One region of the Geodermatophilus sp. SYSU D00698 genome, then DNA from elsewhere that is predicted to be linked to it. Evidence: riboswitches for the same ligand, from Rfam matches in the RefSeq annotation. Region 1 holds a riboswitch; the other holds the start of a gene.
What was found. A riboswitch is a leader RNA that binds a small molecule or an ion and turns the genes downstream of it on or off. The one in region 1 is predicted to bind cyclic di-AMP.
Positions count from the first base shown of each region.

Region 1 (4,527 bases):
CGTCGTCGACACCGCGGAGCTGGGCGAGGTGGAGCCGGTGCAGGTGAAGGCCGGCGACGTGGTCACCGTGGCCGCCCGCGCCACCGTCGTGCTGCAGGCGGCCCCGTGAGCCAGGCCGACGACGACCTCGAGCGCCGGCGGGCCACCCCCGCGGCGACCTACCGGCTGCAGGTGACCGCCGAGTTCACCCTCGACGACGCCGCGGCCGTGGCCGGCTACCTCGCCGACCTCGGTGTCACGCACGCCTACTCCTCCCCGCTGCTGCGCTCGGCCGCGGGCAGCACGCACGGCTACGACACCGTCGACCACGCGCACGTCGACGAGCCGCGGGGCGGGCAGGAGGGCTTCGACCGGTTCGTCGCCGCGCTGCACGAGCACGGGCTGGGCCTGGTGCTCGACCTGGTGCCCAACCACATGGGCGTGGCCGACCCGGCCGAGGCGCCGTGGTGGTGGGACGTGCTGCAGCACGGGCGCGACAGCGCGCACGCGTCGGCGTTCGACGTCGACTGGGACTTCGGCGGCGGGCGCATCCGCATCCCGGTGCTGGGGTCGGCCGACGACGTCGAGAAGCTCGAGGTCGTCGACGGCGAGCTCCGCTACTACGACAACCGCTTCCCGATCGCGCCCGGCACCGGCGAGGGCACCCCGCAGGAGGTGCACGACCGGCAGCACTACGAGCTGGTCGACTGGCGGCGCGCGGACGCCGACCTCAACTACCGGCGCTTCTTCGCGATCAACACCCTCGCCGGGCTGCGCGTGGAGGACCCGGAGGTCTTCCGGGCCACCCACGAGCTGGTGCTGCGGCTGGTGGCCGACGGCGCCGTCGACGGGCTGCGCATCGACCACCCCGACGGCCTGGCCGACCCCAAGGGCTACCTGGACCGGCTGGCCGAGGCGTCGGGCGGCCGGTGGACGGTGGTCGAGAAGATCCTCGAGCCCGGCGAGGACCTGCCGGAGAGCTGGCGGGCGGCCGGCACCACCGGCTACGACGCGCTGGCCGAGGTCGACGACGTCCTGGTCGACCCGGCCGGCGAGGCGGCGCTGACCGCGCTGGACACCGAGCTGTCCGGCCGGGCGGTCGACTACGGGCAGCTGGTGCACGACTGCAAGCGCGAGGTGACCGACGGGATCCTCGGCTCGGAGGTCGCCCGGCTGGTGCGCGTGATCGGCGAGCTGCCGGGCGTCGACGTGGAGACGGAGAAGGAGGCGCTGGCCGAGCTGTTGGCCTCCTTCTCCGTCTACCGCACCTACCTGCCCGACGGCCGCGAGCACCTCGACGCCGCCGTGGGCGACGTCCGCGACCGCCGTCCCGACCTGGTCGCCGCGGTCGACGCGCTGCACCCGGTCCTGGCGCAGGCCGGCACCGAGGCGGCCACCCGGTTCGAGCAGACCAGCGGCCCGGTGATGGCCAAGGGCGTCGAGGACAGCGCCTACTACCGGTGGGCGCGGTTCGTGGTGCTCAACGAGGTCGGCGGCGACCCGGCGCGCTTCGGCAGCACCCCGGAGGAGTTCCACGAGGCGCAGGCGCGGCGGCTGGAGCGCAAGCCGGAGTCGATGACGACGCTCACCACGCACGACACCAAGCGCAGCGAGGACACCCGGGCGCGCCTGGCCGTCCTCGCCGAGGTGCCGACGGAGTGGGCGGACCTGGTCCGCGGCTGGCTGTCCCGCCACCCGCTGCCCGACCGGCCGCTGGCGCACCTGGTGTGGCAGAACCTGGTCGGCGCGTGGCCGCTGTCCCGCGAGCGGGCGCACGCCTACGCCGAGAAGGCCGCCCGCGAGGCCGGGCAGTCGACGACGTGGACCGACGTCGACGAGGCGTTCGAGGCGCAGCTGCACGCGATGGTCGACGCCGCCTACGACGACGAGGCCACGAACCGCGAGATCGAGGCCTTCGTCGCGCGGATCGGCCCGGCCGGCCGGTCCAACGGGCTGGCGCAGAAGCTGCTGCAGCTGACGATGCCCGGCGTCCCGGACGTCTACCAGGGCACCGAGCTGTGGGACCACTCGCTCGTCGACCCCGACAACCGCCGCCCGGTCGACTACGACGAGCGGCGCGCGCTGCTGGCCCGGCTCGACGGCGGGGAGGTGCCGGAGGTCGACGACACCGGCGCGGCCAAGCTGCTCGTCGTCTCGCGGGCGCTGCGGCTGCGGCGGGACTCCCCGGAGCTGTTCACCGGCTACACCCCCGTGGCGGCCACCGGGTCCGCCGCGCAGCACGTCGTCGCCTTCGACCGTGGGTCCGGGGAGCAGGGCGGCGCGGTGACCGTGGCGACCCGGCTGCCGGTGGCGCTGGCCGCCACCGGTTGGGGCGACACCGCGCTGACGCTGCCGACCGGCGCGTGGCGCGACGTGCTCACCGGCACGCGGGTCGTCTCCGACGCCGGCGGAGCGCCCGTCGGCGAGCTGCTGGCCCGGCTGCCGGTGGCCCTGCTCGTCCGGGACTGAGACGGAGGTCACGGCGGCGCCTGCCGGCGCCGCCGTGACCTGCGGCCCCTGCCGGCGATCTCGTGCGCGCCGCCCGGCACGGGCCGGGCGACACGCCGTGACGGGTGGTGCCGGTGTGCCGTCTCGTGATGCTCCCGTTACCTTTGCGACCGCACGCGGGCCAACCGACTGCCGCGTGCCGGAGCCGGTCCGCCGAACCCCGTCCGCCGGGCTCCGTTCCTCGAGCACAGCCAGGACGGGGGTGGGGGACCCACTTCGGCGCCTGCACCGCGGTCACGGGGGGACCGGACGCAGCGCCTCGGGGTGAAGCCGCACGCCGTGCGGCCGGGGCACCGATCGCTCCGAACCCGACAGCTCACCTCGCAGGCGGCGGATCGGAGATCCCCCATGCGCACGTCCACGTCCCTGCTCCGCCGTGCCCTCGTGACGACCGGCGTGGCCGCGGCCGCGATCGGCGTCACCGCCGGCCCGGCCTCGGCCGCCGCTCCCAACGACTGGGACGCCGTCGCCCAGTGCGAGTCCAGCGGCAACTGGAGCATCAACACCGGCAACGGCTACTACGGCGGCCTGCAGTTCAGCCAGTCCACCTGGGCGGCCTTCGGCGGCACCGAGTACGCCGCGCGCGCCGACCTGGCCACCAAGGCGCAGCAGATCGCCGTCGCAGAGCGCACCCTCGACGTCCAGGGCCCGGGCGCCTGGCCCACCTGCGGCAAGGGCCTGGACCCGGGCGCCCCGGCGGCGGGCTCGCCGGCCGCCGAGCCCGCCGCCGCGCCCGCGCCGGCCGAGCCGGACACGGCCGCCCGGGCCGGGGAGTCCGCCGCCGGGGCCTCCGGCGGCTCGTACACCGTCCGGTCCGGCGACACGCTGGGCACGATCGCCCGGGACCAGGGCGTCGAGGGCGGCTGGAAGGCCCTCTGGTCGGCCAACAGCGGCACCGTCAGCGACCCGGACGTCATCCACGTCGGGCAGGTCCTGCAGCTGCCGTGACCCGGGGCGGCAGCCGGGGGACCCGCTCCCCCGGCTGCCGCTCGCGGTTGACCGCGCCCGCAGCGGGCAAGAGGGACCGGTCAGCCGCACTACCGCTGGGAGGCCCCCGCATGTCCGCACCCGTCGAGTTCGCCGTCTGGGCGCCCGTGCCCGAGCGTGTGCGCCTGCAGGTCGACGGCACGGTGCACGACATGAGCCGCGACGACGACGGCTGGTGGCGGGCCGAGGTCGAGGCCGGCCCGGAGTCCGACTACGGCTACCTGCTCGGCGACGACGACACGCCCCGCCCCGACCCGCGCTCGCGCCGCCAGCCCGACGGCGTGCACGGCCTGTCCCGCCGGTTCGACCCGTCGGCGTACGCGTGGGGCGACACCGCCTGGACCGGGCGCCCGCTCGCCGGCGGCGTCGTCTACGAGCTGCACGTCGGCACGTTCACGCCCGAGGGCACCCTCGACTCGGCCATCGACCGGCTGGGCCACCTCGCCGACCTCGGCGTCGACTTCGTCGAGCTGCTGCCGGTCAACGGCTTCGACGGCACGCACAACTGGGGCTACGACGGCGTCCTCTGGTACACGGTGCAGGAGAGCTACGGCGGCCCCGCGGCCTACCAGCGGTTCGTCGACGCCTGCCACCAGCGCGGGATCGGCGTCATCCAGGACGTCGTCTACAACCACCTGGGCCCGTCGGGGAACTACCTGCCCCTGTTCATGCCGATCTTCTCGGAGGGCGGCGCGAACACCTGGGGCGAGTCGGTCAACCTGTCCGGGCCGGACTCCGACGAGGTCCGCCGCTACATCCTCGACAACGCCCTGATGTGGCTGCGCGACATGCACGTCGACGGGCTGCGGCTGGACGCCGTCCACGCGCTGGTCGACGAGCGCGCCACACACGTGCTCGAGGAGATGGCGCAGGAGGTCGACCGGCTCTCGGTCGCCGTCGGCCGGCCGCTGACGCTCATCGCCGAGAGCGACCTGAACGACCCCCGGGTGGTCACCCCCCGGGTGGCCGGCGGCACCGGCATCCACGCCCAGTGGAGCGACGACTTCCACCACGCGCTGCACGCGACGCTCACCGGGGAGGGGCAGGGCTACT
Region 1 covers NZ_JBJGZD010000032.1:23,014-27,540, reverse strand. Annotated here, with positions in the region: gene glgX (glycogen debranching protein GlgX) at 1-109, shown strand, start outside; gene treY (malto-oligosyltrehalose synthase) at 106-2,448, shown strand; cyclic di-AMP (ydaO/yuaA leader) riboswitch at 2,698-2,832, shown strand; gene ACI8AB_RS21125 (transglycosylase family protein) at 2,836-3,435, shown strand; gene treZ (malto-oligosyltrehalose trehalohydrolase) at 3,546-4,527, shown strand, end outside.

Region 2 (4,527 bases), on a different contig from region 1:
CCTCGGCCGGCCCTACGCGCCGGGGACGGCCGGCCCGGACTCCTGGGACTGCGGTTCGCTGGTCTCCACCGTCTACCGGGACGCGGGCATCGACCTGCCCGCCGACCAGGCCGGCCTGTTCGCGGTCAGCACGCCCGTCGACCCGGCCGACGTCCTGCCCGGCGACCTGGTCTTCCTCGGGACCCCCGAGGCGGGCCTGGGGCACGTCGGCATCGCGCTGGACGCGCAGACCGTGCTCGCCGCCGACGCCCGGGCCGGCGCCGTCGTCGTCCGCCGGCTGCCGGCCGACCAGGTGGTCCACGTCGGGCGGCCGAGCCTCGGCCCGCGGCCGGAGGTGCCCGCCCCCGGTCCGGTCGGCGGAGCCCTGCGGGTCGAGTGCGGCAACACCGTCTACCCGCCGAGCTTCGACGGCGCCCGGGCCTGGGGCGGCTACCCCAACGGCCTCATCCCGCCGAGCGCGCTGTGCCCGATCGGGGTGGGCGGCCACTCGCTGCGCTGCGACGCCGCGGCGGCCTGGCGGGCGATGAGCGCGGCGTTCGCGTCGGCGTTCGGGCAGCCGATCTGCATCACCGACTCCTACCGCACCTACGCCGGCCAGGTCCGCCTGTACGGGGAGAAGCCGGCGCTGGCCGCGGTCCCGGGCACCAGCAACCACGGCTGGGGGCTGGCGGTCGACCTGTGCGGCGGCATCGACGGCTTCGGCACACCGCAGTACGCGTGGATGGTCGCCAACGCCGGCCGGTTCGGGTGGCTGCACCCGACCTGGGCCGACCCGGGCAACGGCCGCGAGGAGCCCTGGCACTGGGAGTACGCGGGCGGCTGAGCCGGGACTGTCGGTGGCCGTCCCTAGCGTGCTGGTCAACCGACAGGGAGACCCGTCCCGACCGCGGCCCGGCACCGGGCGGCGCGGCCGGAGAACCGGAGGGACACGGCCATGCTCATCGACTGCGACTCGTGCACCGCGCGCGGCGCCGGCTGCGCCGACTGCGTCGTCACCGCCCTGCTGGGCGCCCCGCCCGCGGAGCGGGACACCGGCCCCGTGCTGCTGCCGGTGCCACCCGTCCCGGCGGCCCGGACGGCGGACGGCGCACTGCCGCGCCCGGGCGTGGTCGTGGAGCTCGACGACGTCGAGCGGCGGGCCGTGCGGGCGCTGGCCGAGGGCGGCCTGGTGCCACCCCTGCGGCACCGGCCGTCGCGGGACGGGCGCCGGCGCACGGGCTGACCGGCGCGGACACCCGATCGGGTACGCACCGGAGTGGCGCGGCTGCTGACCGTGTGTGTTCTCACAGTTCCCGCACCTCCCGTTTGTCACAACTGCATCACGTCCGTACTGTGGCGCCGTCCGGCCGGGTGGTCGTCACCCGACGCAGGGTGACCTCGGCCGACACCGCCGAGTCACCGGACGCCCTCCCGGAGGTGCGCGAGGTGAGCCGGGGACCCACCGCAGCACTGGGGTGAGTTCTCGCGCGCCGGTCCCGACCGGGGCGCGGAGATAGGGCACGTCTTCCCAGCCCGAACCCGTCAGCTAACTCGGTAGGCGGTTGCTGAGGAAGAAACGGAGAGCCGCCGCCCGTGGCGACCCCCCGCCCTGCCCTGGGGCATGCACGCGAGAAGTCCACACCCACCACCCGGATCGCCGGCCCGCACCGCCCGTCGCGGGCCCGCCGCCTCGGCCGGGTCACCCTGGTCGGCACCACCGCCGCGCTGACCCTCACCCTGCTGTCCGGCACCGCGGCCGCCGACCCCGAGCGGGCCGGCACCCCGGAGCAGGCCGCCCAGCTCGCCGCCGAGGCCGGTCACCGGCTCGAGGTCGTCACCGAGCAGGTCAACGAGGCCCGCGAGGTACTCGCCCAGCAGCAGGCCGCCGCCGACGAGGCCGACCGGGCCGCCGCCGAGGCGCAGGACCGGCTGCAGGACCTCGACGGCCGGATCCGCGAGGTGGCCCGCAGCGCCTACACCGCCGGCAACGGCGACGGCTTCGCCGGGCTCGACCTGCTGATGACCAGCGACTCGGCCGAGGACTTCGTCGCCTCGCTGGCCACCCTCGGCCAGATCGCCGACCACACCACCTCGGTCCTCGACCAGGTGAACGAGGCGGCCGCCGCCGCCCGGCAGGCGCAGGCCGACGCCGAGGCCGCCGAGACCGGGGCGCAGCGCACCCTCGACGACCTGAGCGCCCAGGAGGCGCAACTCCAGGGCGACATCGCGGACTACCAGGCGCAGTTCGCGGCGCTCACCGAGGCGCAGCGGCAAGCCGCGCTCGCCGCGCAGGAGGCCGGCCTGGCCGCGGGCGCGCAGGCCGGGCCCGGCGGCGCGGGTGAGGAGAGCGCGCCGACCACCGCGGGCACGCAGGCCGCGGCCCCCGCTGCGGCCCCGGCGCCGTCGGCGGGCAGCGGCGGCAGCGGTGCCGCGCAGACCGCGGTGCAGACGGCGCTGGCCCAGGTGGGCGACCCCTACGTGTGGGGCGCCGGCGGGCCGAACGCCTTCGACTGCTCGGGCCTGACCCAGTACGCCTACGCCGCGGCCGGCATCAGCCTCCCGCACTCCAGCAGCATGCAGTCGCGCATGGGCACCGCCGTCTCGCGGGCGGACCTGCAGCCGGGTGACCTGATCTTCTACTACAGCCCGGTCAGCCACGTCTCGATGTACATCGGCAACGGCCAGATGGTGCACGCCTCCACGTCGGGGCAGCCGGTGAAGGTCGTGTCGGTCGACTCGATGGGCGGCATCACCGCCATGCGCCGCATCGCCTGACGGAGGACCTCCCTGCCCCCACCGCTCGCGAGCTCGCGGCGGGCCCTGCAGGGAGGCCGTTCCAGCACGTCGCGCGGCCGAGGGCCGGTGACCCGGACGGGTCGCCGGCCCTCGGCGTCCGCCGGGGGAGCGCACGGTGCGGCACCGGCGCGCGCCTAGGATCGGCCGGGTGGGCAGGGCGGGCGGGACGAGCACCCGCCCCGGCCCCGAGGCCACCCGGCCCGACCGCACCGGCTCCCGCCGGGCCGCGCTGCTGGTCGCGCTCGTGCTCGGCGCGGCGCTCGTCCTCGTCATCGCGCTCCGGACGCCCTGGACGCCGCTGCCCACCCCGCCCGGCGGCGCCTCCCCGGTCACCGACGACGCCGGGCTGCCCGCCGAGGTCGTCCGCCGCGCCGAGGCCCTCGCCGCCGACATCCGTCCCGCGTCGCTGACCAACCTGGTGCTCGGGCTCGCGGTCTCGGCGCTGCTCGGCCTCACCCGCCTGGGCAGCCGCCTGGTCACCGCGGTCGGCCGGGCGGGAGGCCGCCGCTGGCCGCTCACCGTGCTGCTCGGCACGGTCACGCTGGTCGTCGTCGGCCGGCTGGCGACGCTGCCGATCTCCGCCTACGGCGAGGTCGTGCGGCACCGCTACGGGCTGTCCACGCGCTCCTGGCCGCTGTGGCTGCGCGACGTCGCGGTCTCCACCGCCATCGACGCCGGGCTCACCGCCCTGGGCCTGCTGGTGCTCGTCGCGCTGGCCCGCCGCGCCCCCCGCGCCTGGTGGGCGTGGGCGGCCTGCGGCGCGGCCGCGCTGGTCGTCGTCGGCTCCTTCCTCCACCCGGTGGTCATCGAGCCCGCGTTCAACAGCTTCACGCCGTTGCCGGCCGGCGAGCTGCGCACCGACCTGCTCCGGCTGGCCGAGGAGAGCGGCTCCCCGGTCGAGGACGTCCTGGTCGCCGACGCGTCCCGGCGGACGACGTCGCTCAACGCCTACGTGTCCGGGTTCGGCTCGACCCGCCGGGTGGTGCTCTACGACACGCTGCTGGCCGACGTCCCCCCGGACGAGATCGAGTCGATCGTCGCCCACGAGCTCGGGCACGTGGCCACCGACGACGTCCTGACCGGCACGCTCATCGGGGCGCTCGGCGCGGCCGCCGCCGTCGCCCTGCTCGGCTGGCTCCTGACCTGGGCGCCGTTGCTGCGCCGCGCCGGCGCGGACTCGGCGGGCGACCCGCGCGTGGTGCCGCTGGTGCTGCTCCTCGTCGCGGTGGGGTCCCTCGTGTCGACGCCGGTGCGGAACCTGGTCTCCCGGCACGTCGAGGCCCGGGCGGACCTGGCCGCGCTCGACCTCACCCGGGACGCCGCCGCGTTCATCGAGATGCAGCGCCGGCTGGCCGAGACCAACGTCTCCGACCCGAGCCCGCCGGCGCCGTGGCAGTGGTTCTTCGGCTCCCACCCGACGGCGGCCGAGCGGGTCGCGATGGCCGAGGACTGGCTGCGGCTGGGCGACCGGTGAGCGACCGCGGCCGCACGCTCGTCGTGACCAACGACTTCCCGCCGCGGCAGGGCGGCATCCAGACCTTCGTCGCGGCGCTGCTCGAGCGCCGACCGCCGGACTCCCTCGTCGTGCTGGCCTCCCGCTCACCGGGCTGGGAGGCGTACGACGCGCGGCTGCCCTACCGGGTGGTCCGGCAGCGGACGGCGGTGCTGCTGCCCACGCCGGCGACCGCCCGGGCCGCGACGGCCCTGGCCGCCGAGCACGGCTGCGACACCGCCTTCTTCGGCGCGGCCGCG
Region 2 covers NZ_JBJGZD010000011.1:55,633-60,159, forward strand. Annotated here, with positions in the region: gene ACI8AB_RS12025 (D-alanyl-D-alanine carboxypeptidase family protein) at 1-823, shown strand, start outside; gene ACI8AB_RS12030 (hypothetical protein) at 935-1,222, shown strand; cyclic di-AMP (ydaO/yuaA leader) riboswitch at 1,379-1,556, shown strand; gene ACI8AB_RS12035 (C40 family peptidase) at 1,573-2,754, shown strand; gene ACI8AB_RS12040 (M48 family metalloprotease) at 2,924-4,249, shown strand; gene ACI8AB_RS12045 (glycosyltransferase family 4 protein) at 4,246-4,527, shown strand, end outside.
Region 2: another riboswitch for cyclic di-AMP. It lies ahead of ACI8AB_RS12035 (C40 family peptidase); the one in region 1 lies ahead of ACI8AB_RS21125 (transglycosylase family protein).